One region of the Mediterraneibacter torques genome, then DNA from elsewhere that is predicted to be linked to it. Evidence: predicted binding sites of a transcription regulator. Region 1 holds the regulator's gene; the other holds the start of a gene.
What was found. Region 1 encodes NrdR, which represses ribonucleotide reductase genes. Its sites were predicted from a motif close to CACAANATNTTGTG; they were not measured.
Positions count from the first base shown of each region.

Region 1 (4,431 bases):
GATAGAAGTTCTTTTGTATTTGCGTACTTCAAGAAAAAACCGCATTTCTCCGATGATAAGCACATAGTTCACAAACAGTTGATAGAGAAATGTTATACACAGTCCTATTATAAGAAATACAAAAGATGTGCCTAACGGTTCTGTAAAAAATGCATTGACTGTTCTAAGGACATTAAAAAATATGGATATGCCGGCGGAACATAGATCGATCACAAAAGAAAATACATGAAATACAGTATTTTGTAAAAGTTTTGGAAAAGCGTTCCCGCCTAAGATCAGACCGAGTGTTTCGGCAAACGCTTCGGAATTCGTAATGCTAAGAGAAAATGCGGCGTCTGTATAGGCAGGACCGGAAAGTTTCTGCAGATTTAAAAATGTTGTGGAAACAGGGTATGCTGTCGTAAGCAAAGAGATAATGAAACAGACGGAAACCATCCTTGTATACGCCGGTTTCATGCATGATTTAGAAGATTTTTTTAATGTTTTTTGTTTCCACATAATGATAGTCCCCCTCTAAAGTTATAACAATATCGGCAGTCTGCCTGATTGGTTTGAAAAAAGTGTTTTAAGGATGGAGTGCTTCATGTTCGCGACGAATCTCGTTGAAGCAGTCAAGAGCATTCCATTTGCTGTTAGTTGCAGTCAGGACGGCTTTATACGGGAACGGGCCGGCTCCGCTTTTGCGAAGGGCTGCCAGAACCTGATCGAGACGGCTGCTGCTTAAAGAAGAGAAGAGAAACATTGTATCCGGAAGTTCCTCTCCGGCGTAATTTCCTTCGACAGGAGAGATATCTTTCATGCCGGCAAGATATCCGAGCGGCTGATTGTACTGTTCCGGTTTGATAAGCTGTATGCGGATATGCAGAGGCAGCAGGGCAGAACGGATTTTCAGCAGTTGTTCTTTTGCCGGTGGATTAAATAATAAGATCATTTCTTTCATGTGTGAAATCCTTTCATTTTATATAAATATATTTTTATTTGTTTTACTGATGTTATTGTATCGCATAAACTGGAAAAAAGAAAGAGAAATGGATTGCGGCTTTGTGCATGGTGGAACTGTTCGTTCATATAATAAATTAAGAAGAGCGTAAAATGGCGGTGAGGCGGTATGCGAATCTGTGAACTGAAGGAAAAAGAAGTGATCAATGTATGCAGCGGAAGGCGTCTCGGCTGTATCGCAGATGTGGAGATCAACATATGTACAGGAGAAATCGAGGCGATCGTAATACCCGGACCGGGGAAAATATGCGGATTTTTCGGGACAGATTGTGAATATGTGATTCCCTTTTCCTGCATAAAAAAGATCGGTCCGGATATCGTGCTTGTGGAGATTAAAGAAGAAAAATTTTTGCAAAAATTTTAAAGCGTGTGGTATAATAATTGCGCATATAGAAAATGGAAAGAGAAAGGCGGAAATGCTCATGAGATGTCCATATTGTGGAAATCCGGATACGAGAGTGATTGATTCTCGTCCTGCAGAAGATAAAAACTCGATCAGAAGAAGACGTTCGTGTGATGAATGCGGCAGAAGATTTACGACATACGAAAAAGTAGAGACGATTCCGCTCATTGTTATAAAAAAAGATAATAACAGAGAGCAGTATGAACGGTCTAAGATTGAACAAGGTGTATTGAGCGCATGTTATAAACGCCCTGTTCCCGCAGAAGCAATCCAGAAAACGATCGATGCGGTCGAACTTGAGATTTTTAATCGTGAGGAGAAAGAAATCCCGAGCAGTGAGATCGGGGAAATCGTTATGGAAAAACTAAAAGAGCTTGATCCGGTAGCATATGTACGCTTTGCCTCTGTGTACAGAGAGTTTAAAGATGCGGGCACATTTATGGACGAGCTTAAGAAGTTTTTGCAGTAGATAAAATTATGAGAACATATAAATTGACGATCGCCTATGACGGGACAAACTATCAAGGCTGGCAGAGGCAGTCAGATACAGATCGGACGATACAGGGGATTTTGGAAGAGACGCTGGAAAACTGCACAGGATATCAGGTGCAGATCGACGGCTCCGGGAGAACCGATGCCGGAGTTCATGCAAGCGGCCAGACTGCGAGCGTTGTTTTGCCGGGAAAAGTGGATACGGCTTTGTTTACGGAAAAAATGAACGGGTGTCTTCCGCCTGATATACGCATCCTTGATGTGGAGCTTGTGAAGAACGGATTTCATGCCCGGAAAAGTGCGGTAGGGAAAGTTTATGAATATCGGATCGATACGGGGATCAAACAAGATGTATTTACACGGAAGTACAGCGGTCATTTTCCGGGAGAACCGGATCTTGCAAGGATGAGGGAGGCGGCCGGATATTTGACAGGCACACATTTTTTTGCGGGGTATACGGATAAAAAAGATAACAGATCTGTCAGACGTACGATTTACTCGATCATGATCAGAGATGAAAGAAAAGACTTTTTGCCGTGCGGAAAATCCGATCAGATCGGGAATGGAAACTGTATTGTCATTCGATATGACGGAACGGGATTTTTGTATCATATGGTGAGAATATTGACAGGAACTTTGCTTGAAGTCGGGATGCGGGAACGTACCGCCGAAAGTGTGAAAGAGGCGCTTTTGACAGGAGACAGATCAAAAGCGGGGTTTCTGGCTCCGGCAGGCGGACTTTTTTTGAGAGAAGTACGGTATGAATGAGAAGAGAGGGACAGGTAGTGAAAGCATCTGTCCTTTTATGCTTTACCCGGAAACAGGTTCTATCAGAGTGATATTAATATTATGTGAGAGAGGTGGATGATAATGAAATTTATTTCGTGGAATGTAAATGGAATAAGAGCGTGTGTGCAAAAAGGTTTTTTGGATTTTTTCACTGAGGCAGATGCGGATATTTTCTGCATACAGGAATCAAAGATGCAAGAAGGGCAGTTGGAACTCGATTTGCCGGGATATCATCAGTATTGGAATTATGCGGTGAAAAAAGGATATTCGGGAACGGCGGTGTTTACGAAAAAGGAACCGTTGTCTGTAACTTACGGTATCGGAATCGAAGAACATGATCAGGAAGGCAGAGTGATCACATGCGAATTTGAAGATTTCTACTTTGTTACGGTATATACGCCCAATTCGCAAAATGAATTGGCGAGACTTGATTACCGCATGAGATGGGAAGATGATTTTCGTATGTACCTGAAAAAACTGGAAGAAAAAAAGCCGGTCATCGTAACCGGAGATATGAATGTGGCGCACAAGGAAATTGATCTGAAGAATCCAAAGACAAATCGAAAAAATGCCGGATTTACAGATGAGGAGAGAGGAAAGTTTACCGAACTTCTTGACGCGGGATTTATTGATACGTTTCGGTATTTTTATCCCGATCGGGAAGGAATTTATTCCTGGTGGTCGTATCGCTTCAGCGCAAGAGCAAAAAATGCCGGATGGCGGATCGATTATTTCTGTGTTTCGGAAAGTTTGAAAGAGCGTCTGAAAGATGCGAAGATTTTGACAGATGTGATGGGATCGGATCATTGTCCTATTGAGCTGGATATGGATTGAATATAATATGGGAGGTTGTTTGAAATGACAAAGATTGATATTATTTCGGGCTTTTTAGGAGCTGGAAAAACAACGCTTATTAAAAAACTGCTTTCGGAGGCGTTTGCGGGAGAACAGGTTGTTCTTATCGAAAATGAGTTTGGAGAGATCGGGATTGACGGCGGATTTTTAAAAGAATCAGGAATCGAGATCAGGGAAATGAATTCGGGTTGTATCTGTTGTTCTCTTGTCGGAGATTTCGGCAAATCTTTGAGAGAAGTTGTGGATACTTATCATCCGGATCGTATTTTGATAGAACCGTCGGGGGTCGGAAAATTATCAGACGTCATAAAGGCGGTTCAAGACGTACAAAGTGAGATCGACGCTAAGTTAAATAGTTTTACGACTGTTGTGGATGTGACGAAATGCAGAATTTACAGAAAAAATTTCGGTGAATTTTTCAGTAATCAGATAGAATATGCGGGCGCGGTTATTTTGAGCAGGACAGATAAGGCAAAACCGGAAAAGATCGAAGAAAGTATTGCTATTTTAAGAGAATTGAATCCGAAGGCGCCGTTTATTACTACACCTTTGGAACAACTTGCGGGAAGTAAAATTTTGGAAACGATGGAATCCGTCAGATCAATGGAGGAGGAACTCCTTGCGGAGGTTGTCTGCCCGGAGTGCGGTCATCACCACGGAGCGCATCATCATGACCATGGAGAGGATGAGCATCATCACGAACATCACCATCATGACCACGGAGAGTGCGAGCATCATCACGAACATCACCATCATGATCACGGAGAGTGCGAGCATCATCACGAGCATCACCATCATGACCACGGAGAGGACGGGCATCACCACGACCACCATCATCATGACTGTGGATGTGGTCATGATCATGCCGGTCACCACCATGCAGACGAAGTGTT
Region 1 covers NZ_CP172594.1:2,427,348-2,431,778, reverse strand. The annotation lists gene ACH9UM_RS11400 (DUF975 family protein) at 1-498, opposite strand, end outside; gene ACH9UM_RS11395 (DUF3783 domain-containing protein) at 566-940, opposite strand; gene ACH9UM_RS11390 (PRC-barrel domain-containing protein) at 1,109-1,363, shown strand; gene nrdR (transcriptional regulator NrdR) at 1,422-1,871, shown strand; gene truA (tRNA pseudouridine(38-40) synthase TruA) at 1,880-2,662, shown strand; gene ACH9UM_RS11375 (exodeoxyribonuclease III) at 2,765-3,517, shown strand; gene ACH9UM_RS11370 (CobW family GTP-binding protein) at 3,542-4,431, shown strand, end outside.

Region 2 (4,431 bases), 1.0 Mb from region 1:
ATCCGTGTGATGGGAAGATTCCAAGACGAAGAAGTTGAAGTAAATAAAGCTGACTTGACGGCATTAGTTGAAAAAGCAGAGGTTTTGAAGGAGAAAGATTATACATCTGAAACATGGAAGCCGTTTGCAGAGGCGTTAAAAGAAGCGCAGGCTGTTCTTGCAAAAGAAGATGCAAGTCAGGCGGAAGTTGACGCGGCACAGACAAGTCTTCAGACAGCGATGGATGGTTTGAAGAAACCGGGAACAACGGACAATAAGAACCCAGGAACAACGGACAATAAGAACCCGGGTGCACCGAATAAAGGTCAGGCTGTTCAGACGGGAGACGCGACATCCTTCTTTGGATGGGGAGCGGCAGGTATCTTCGGATTATTTGCAGCGGCAGCGGCATTTTTTGAGAGAAAAAGACGTCGTCAGTAATTGTGTCGATCGCAAGGCACGGTATAAAAGAAGGTTGCAAAAGCCTTTATAAATAGAAAAATCGCTCGGATCGTTTGAGGTTCGGGCGATTTTTCTTGCTTTTTTATACTTTCCATGTTATTCTGAACTATGTCGTGTTAAAGCGCGAAAGAGAAAACTCAGGAGAGTCTCTTTATCGGCTGTGGCGAGGCCGGTGAAAGAGCGCCGAAGGTGTAAGCGGTATATTCTGTTTTTAAGGCAGACGCCGCGAGTCTCTCAGGCAAAAGGATGGAGGTATAAAGGAATGTTAGAGCAAATCGACCAAATCATTAAGGTGATCGACGGAGCGGTGTGGGGTCTGCCGTTGATCATTCTGATCCTGTTTACAGGATTTCTTCTCACAACCCGGCTGGGTCTTTTACAAATAAGACATCTCGGGAAAGCCCTAAAGTTTATGTTTAAAAATGAAGAGGACGGACAGGGTGAAGTAACCAGTTTCGGAGCGCTTTGTACGGCGTTATCGGCAACGATCGGAACGGGAAACATCACAGGAGTCGCAACTGCATTGGCAGCAGGAGGTCCGGGAGCGCTGTTTTGGATGGTTATCGCGGCGTTTTTCGGAATGGCTACAAAATATGCCGAAGGTCTTCTGGCTATCAAATATCGCACGATCGACAAAGACGGACATGTTCTCGGAGGACCGTTTTACTATATTGAAAACGGAATGGGAAAGAACTGGAGATGGCTGGCTAAAATCTTTGCATTTTTCGGAGCCGGTGTCGGCCTTTTCGGTATCGGTACTTTTACGCAGGTAAACAGTATTTCGTCAGCGGTGAAAAACTTCTTTGATCCAGAGTCATCAAACGTTGTTTTTTCTGCCTTTGGTCATGACTATACGATGGCTACGGTTGTGACTGGGTTGATCTTGACACTTTGTGTCGGCCTTGTCGTGATCGGCGGAATTAAAAGAATCGCGAAAGTATCGGAAATTGTCGTTCCGTTTATGGCAGTGCTTTATGTGGCGCTTGGAGCGATCATTATTATTACAAATATTACGGCTGTTCCGGCAGCGCTTGTATCTATTATAAAATCAGCTTTTACGGGCAGCGCTTTGGCAGGCGGGGCAATGGGAACAATGGTCGTTGCGATGCAAAAAGGAATCGCCCGTGGTATTTTCTCAAATGAATCCGGTCTTGGAAGTGCGCCGATCGCAGCAGCGGCGGCAAAGACAAAAGAGCCGGTTCGTCAGGGACTTGTGTCTATGACAGGAACATTTATCGATACGATAGTGATTTGTACAATGACAGGCCTTTCCATTGTGATAGCGGGTACATGGATGAACCCGGAACTGGAAGGCGTTGAAATTACGGTGGCGGCATTCCAAAAAGGCCTGCCGTTCCCTCCGATCGTAGCTTCGTTCTCACTGATGCTCTGCCTTGTATTTTTTGCGTTCACTACAATACTTGGATGGAACTATTATGGTGAGAGATGTATCGAATATCTTTTTAACAGAAATAAATCCGTAGTAAAAGGGTACCGCTGGTTGTATATTCTTGCAGTATTTATCGGACCATATATGACGGTTGCGGCCGTTTGGAATATCGCGGATATTTTTAATGCGCTGATGGCGTTTCCGAACTTGATCGCGATTTTGGCGTTAAGCGGTGTTGTCGTAAGAGAGACGAAAGATTATTTCGCAAGACAAAAAAAGCAAAGCAAATAAGCAGATAAGATTACATAATAAAGATTGTAAATACAAAAAGATCTGTACAGTATATAAGGCTGTCTGCAGTGGGAAAATGGCTTTTCCGCTACAGGCGGTCTTATTTTTGATATCTTTTTATATTATGATGAGCGATTGTTTTGTGAGCGATAAGATGATTTTTTATATTTGCTTGAAATCTGTCGGATTTAACAGGTTTGGGATTCGGATTGCGGGAAAGTGACAGATAATTTTATTTGTGAAGTTTATTTGTGTAAAAGGAAACGGAAATATTCCCTTAAAAACGACAATCTTTCATAAAAACAGGCTTGTTCTGAAAATACATTATCATGTGTTTTGGGGATTGCATTATACTATATTTTGTATTAGAATAGATTTTAGACAGCACGGGATATGACAGCCGTGCGATGCAAGACATGAGGAAAATGTTCCGTGAAATACGCAAAAAGGCGGAGAAAGCGGAAAAGCATCTGAAAAAAAGATAGATGAGGAGAGGCGAAATATGAAGATTATCAAGAGAAACGGAGCCGAAGAAGTATTTGACATTAAGAAGATCGTAATTGCAGTGACAAAAGCGGATTCATCATCGGAAGGGAGAAGTCTGACCGATTCGCAGATAGAAGATATTGCGGAGTTTGTCGAGTTTAAGTGCAATAAACTGAACCGTGCGGTTTCGGTTGAAGAGATACAAGATCTTGTGGAAGACCAGATCATGGCGACAGGAGCATTTGAACTGGCAAAACGGTATGTGAGATATCGTTATAAGAGATCGCTTGTGCGTAAGGCAAATACGACGGACAACAGGATCCTTTCACTTATTGAGTGCAATAACGAAGATGTCAAACAGGAAAATTCCAATAAAAATCCGGCGGTCAACAGCGTGCAGCGAGATTATATGGCAGGAGAGGTCAGCCGTGACCTGACGCAGAGAATGCTTTTGCCGGAAGATATTGTCGAAGCGGATAAAGAGGGTATCATCCATTTTCATGATTCGGATTATTATGCGCAGCATATGCATAACTGTGATCTTGTCAATCTGGAAGATATGCTCCAGAACGGAACGGTCATCAGCGGAACAATGATAGAGAAACCGCACAGCTTTTCAACGGCATGTAATATTGCGACACAGATCATCGCACAGGTGGCGAGCAACCAGTATGGCGGACAGAGTATTTCGCTTGCGCATCTCGCGCCGTTTGTTCAGGTATCAAGAGATAAGATCCGTGCGGAAGTCCTTCAGGAAATGGAAATGGTAGGGATCGATTATCCGAAGCAGGTGCTCAATGATATTGTGGAAGGCCGCTTAAAAAAAGAGATCATAAAAGGCGTTCAGACGATCGAATATCAGGTGATCACGCTTATGACGACGAATGGTCAGGCTCCGTTCCTTACAGTATTTATGTATTTGAACGAAGCGAAAGATGAGCGGGAGAAAAAAGATCTTGCGATGATCATCGAAGAGACGTTAAAGCAGCGTTATAAAGGCGTGAAAAACGAAGCGGGCGTATGGGTGACGCCGGCGTTCCCGAAGCTGATCTATGTGCTTGAAGAAGATAATATCGACGAAGGTTCTCCGTATTTCTATCTGACGGAGCTTGCGGCAAAATGTACGTCAAAACGTCTTGTTCCGGATTATATTTCCGAGAAAAAGATGAAAGAACTAAAAGAAGGAAACTGCTTCCCGGTTATGGGATGCCGAAGCGCTCTTAGCCCGTGGAAAGACGAAAACGGAAATTATAAGTTTTACGGACGCTTTAATCAGGGAGTTGTGACGATCAACCTTGTGGACGTAGCATTGTCCTCCGGCGGAGATGAGGACAAATTCTGGAAAGTGTTTGACGAGAGACTGGATCTTTGTTACCGGGCTCTTATGTGCAGACATAACCGTCTGAAAGGAACTCTTTCGGATGCGGCTCCGATCCTTTGGCAGTTTGGCGCGCTGGCACGTCTGAAAAAAGGGGAGAAGATCGATAATCTGCTTTATGGCGGATATTCTACGATCTCTCTTGGATATGCCGGACTTTACGAATGTGTGAAATATATGACGGGAAAATCGCACACAGATCCGTCGGCTACACAATTTGCGCTTGACGTAATGAAATACATGAATAAAGCGTGCGACAGATGGAAAGAGGAGACAAATATAGGTTTCAGTATTTACGGTTCTCCGATTGAGAGTACGACATACAAATTTGCAAAATGCCTTCAGAAACGATTCGGTATTATTCCGGGTGTGACGGATAAGAGTTATATCACGAACAGTTATCACGTTAATGTATGTGAGCCGATCGATGCGTTTGACAAACTGA
Region 2 covers NZ_CP172594.1:1,415,534-1,419,964, reverse strand. The annotation lists gene ACH9UM_RS06615 (endo-alpha-N-acetylgalactosaminidase family protein) at 1-420, shown strand, start outside; glycine riboswitch at 570-701, shown strand; gene ACH9UM_RS06610 (sodium:alanine symporter family protein) at 704-2,122, shown strand; gene nrdD (anaerobic ribonucleoside-triphosphate reductase) at 2,625-4,431, shown strand, end outside.
Region 2: nrdD (anaerobic ribonucleoside-triphosphate reductase) is a predicted target of NrdR. The motif match lies at 2,474-2,487, and genes of this name have one in related genera.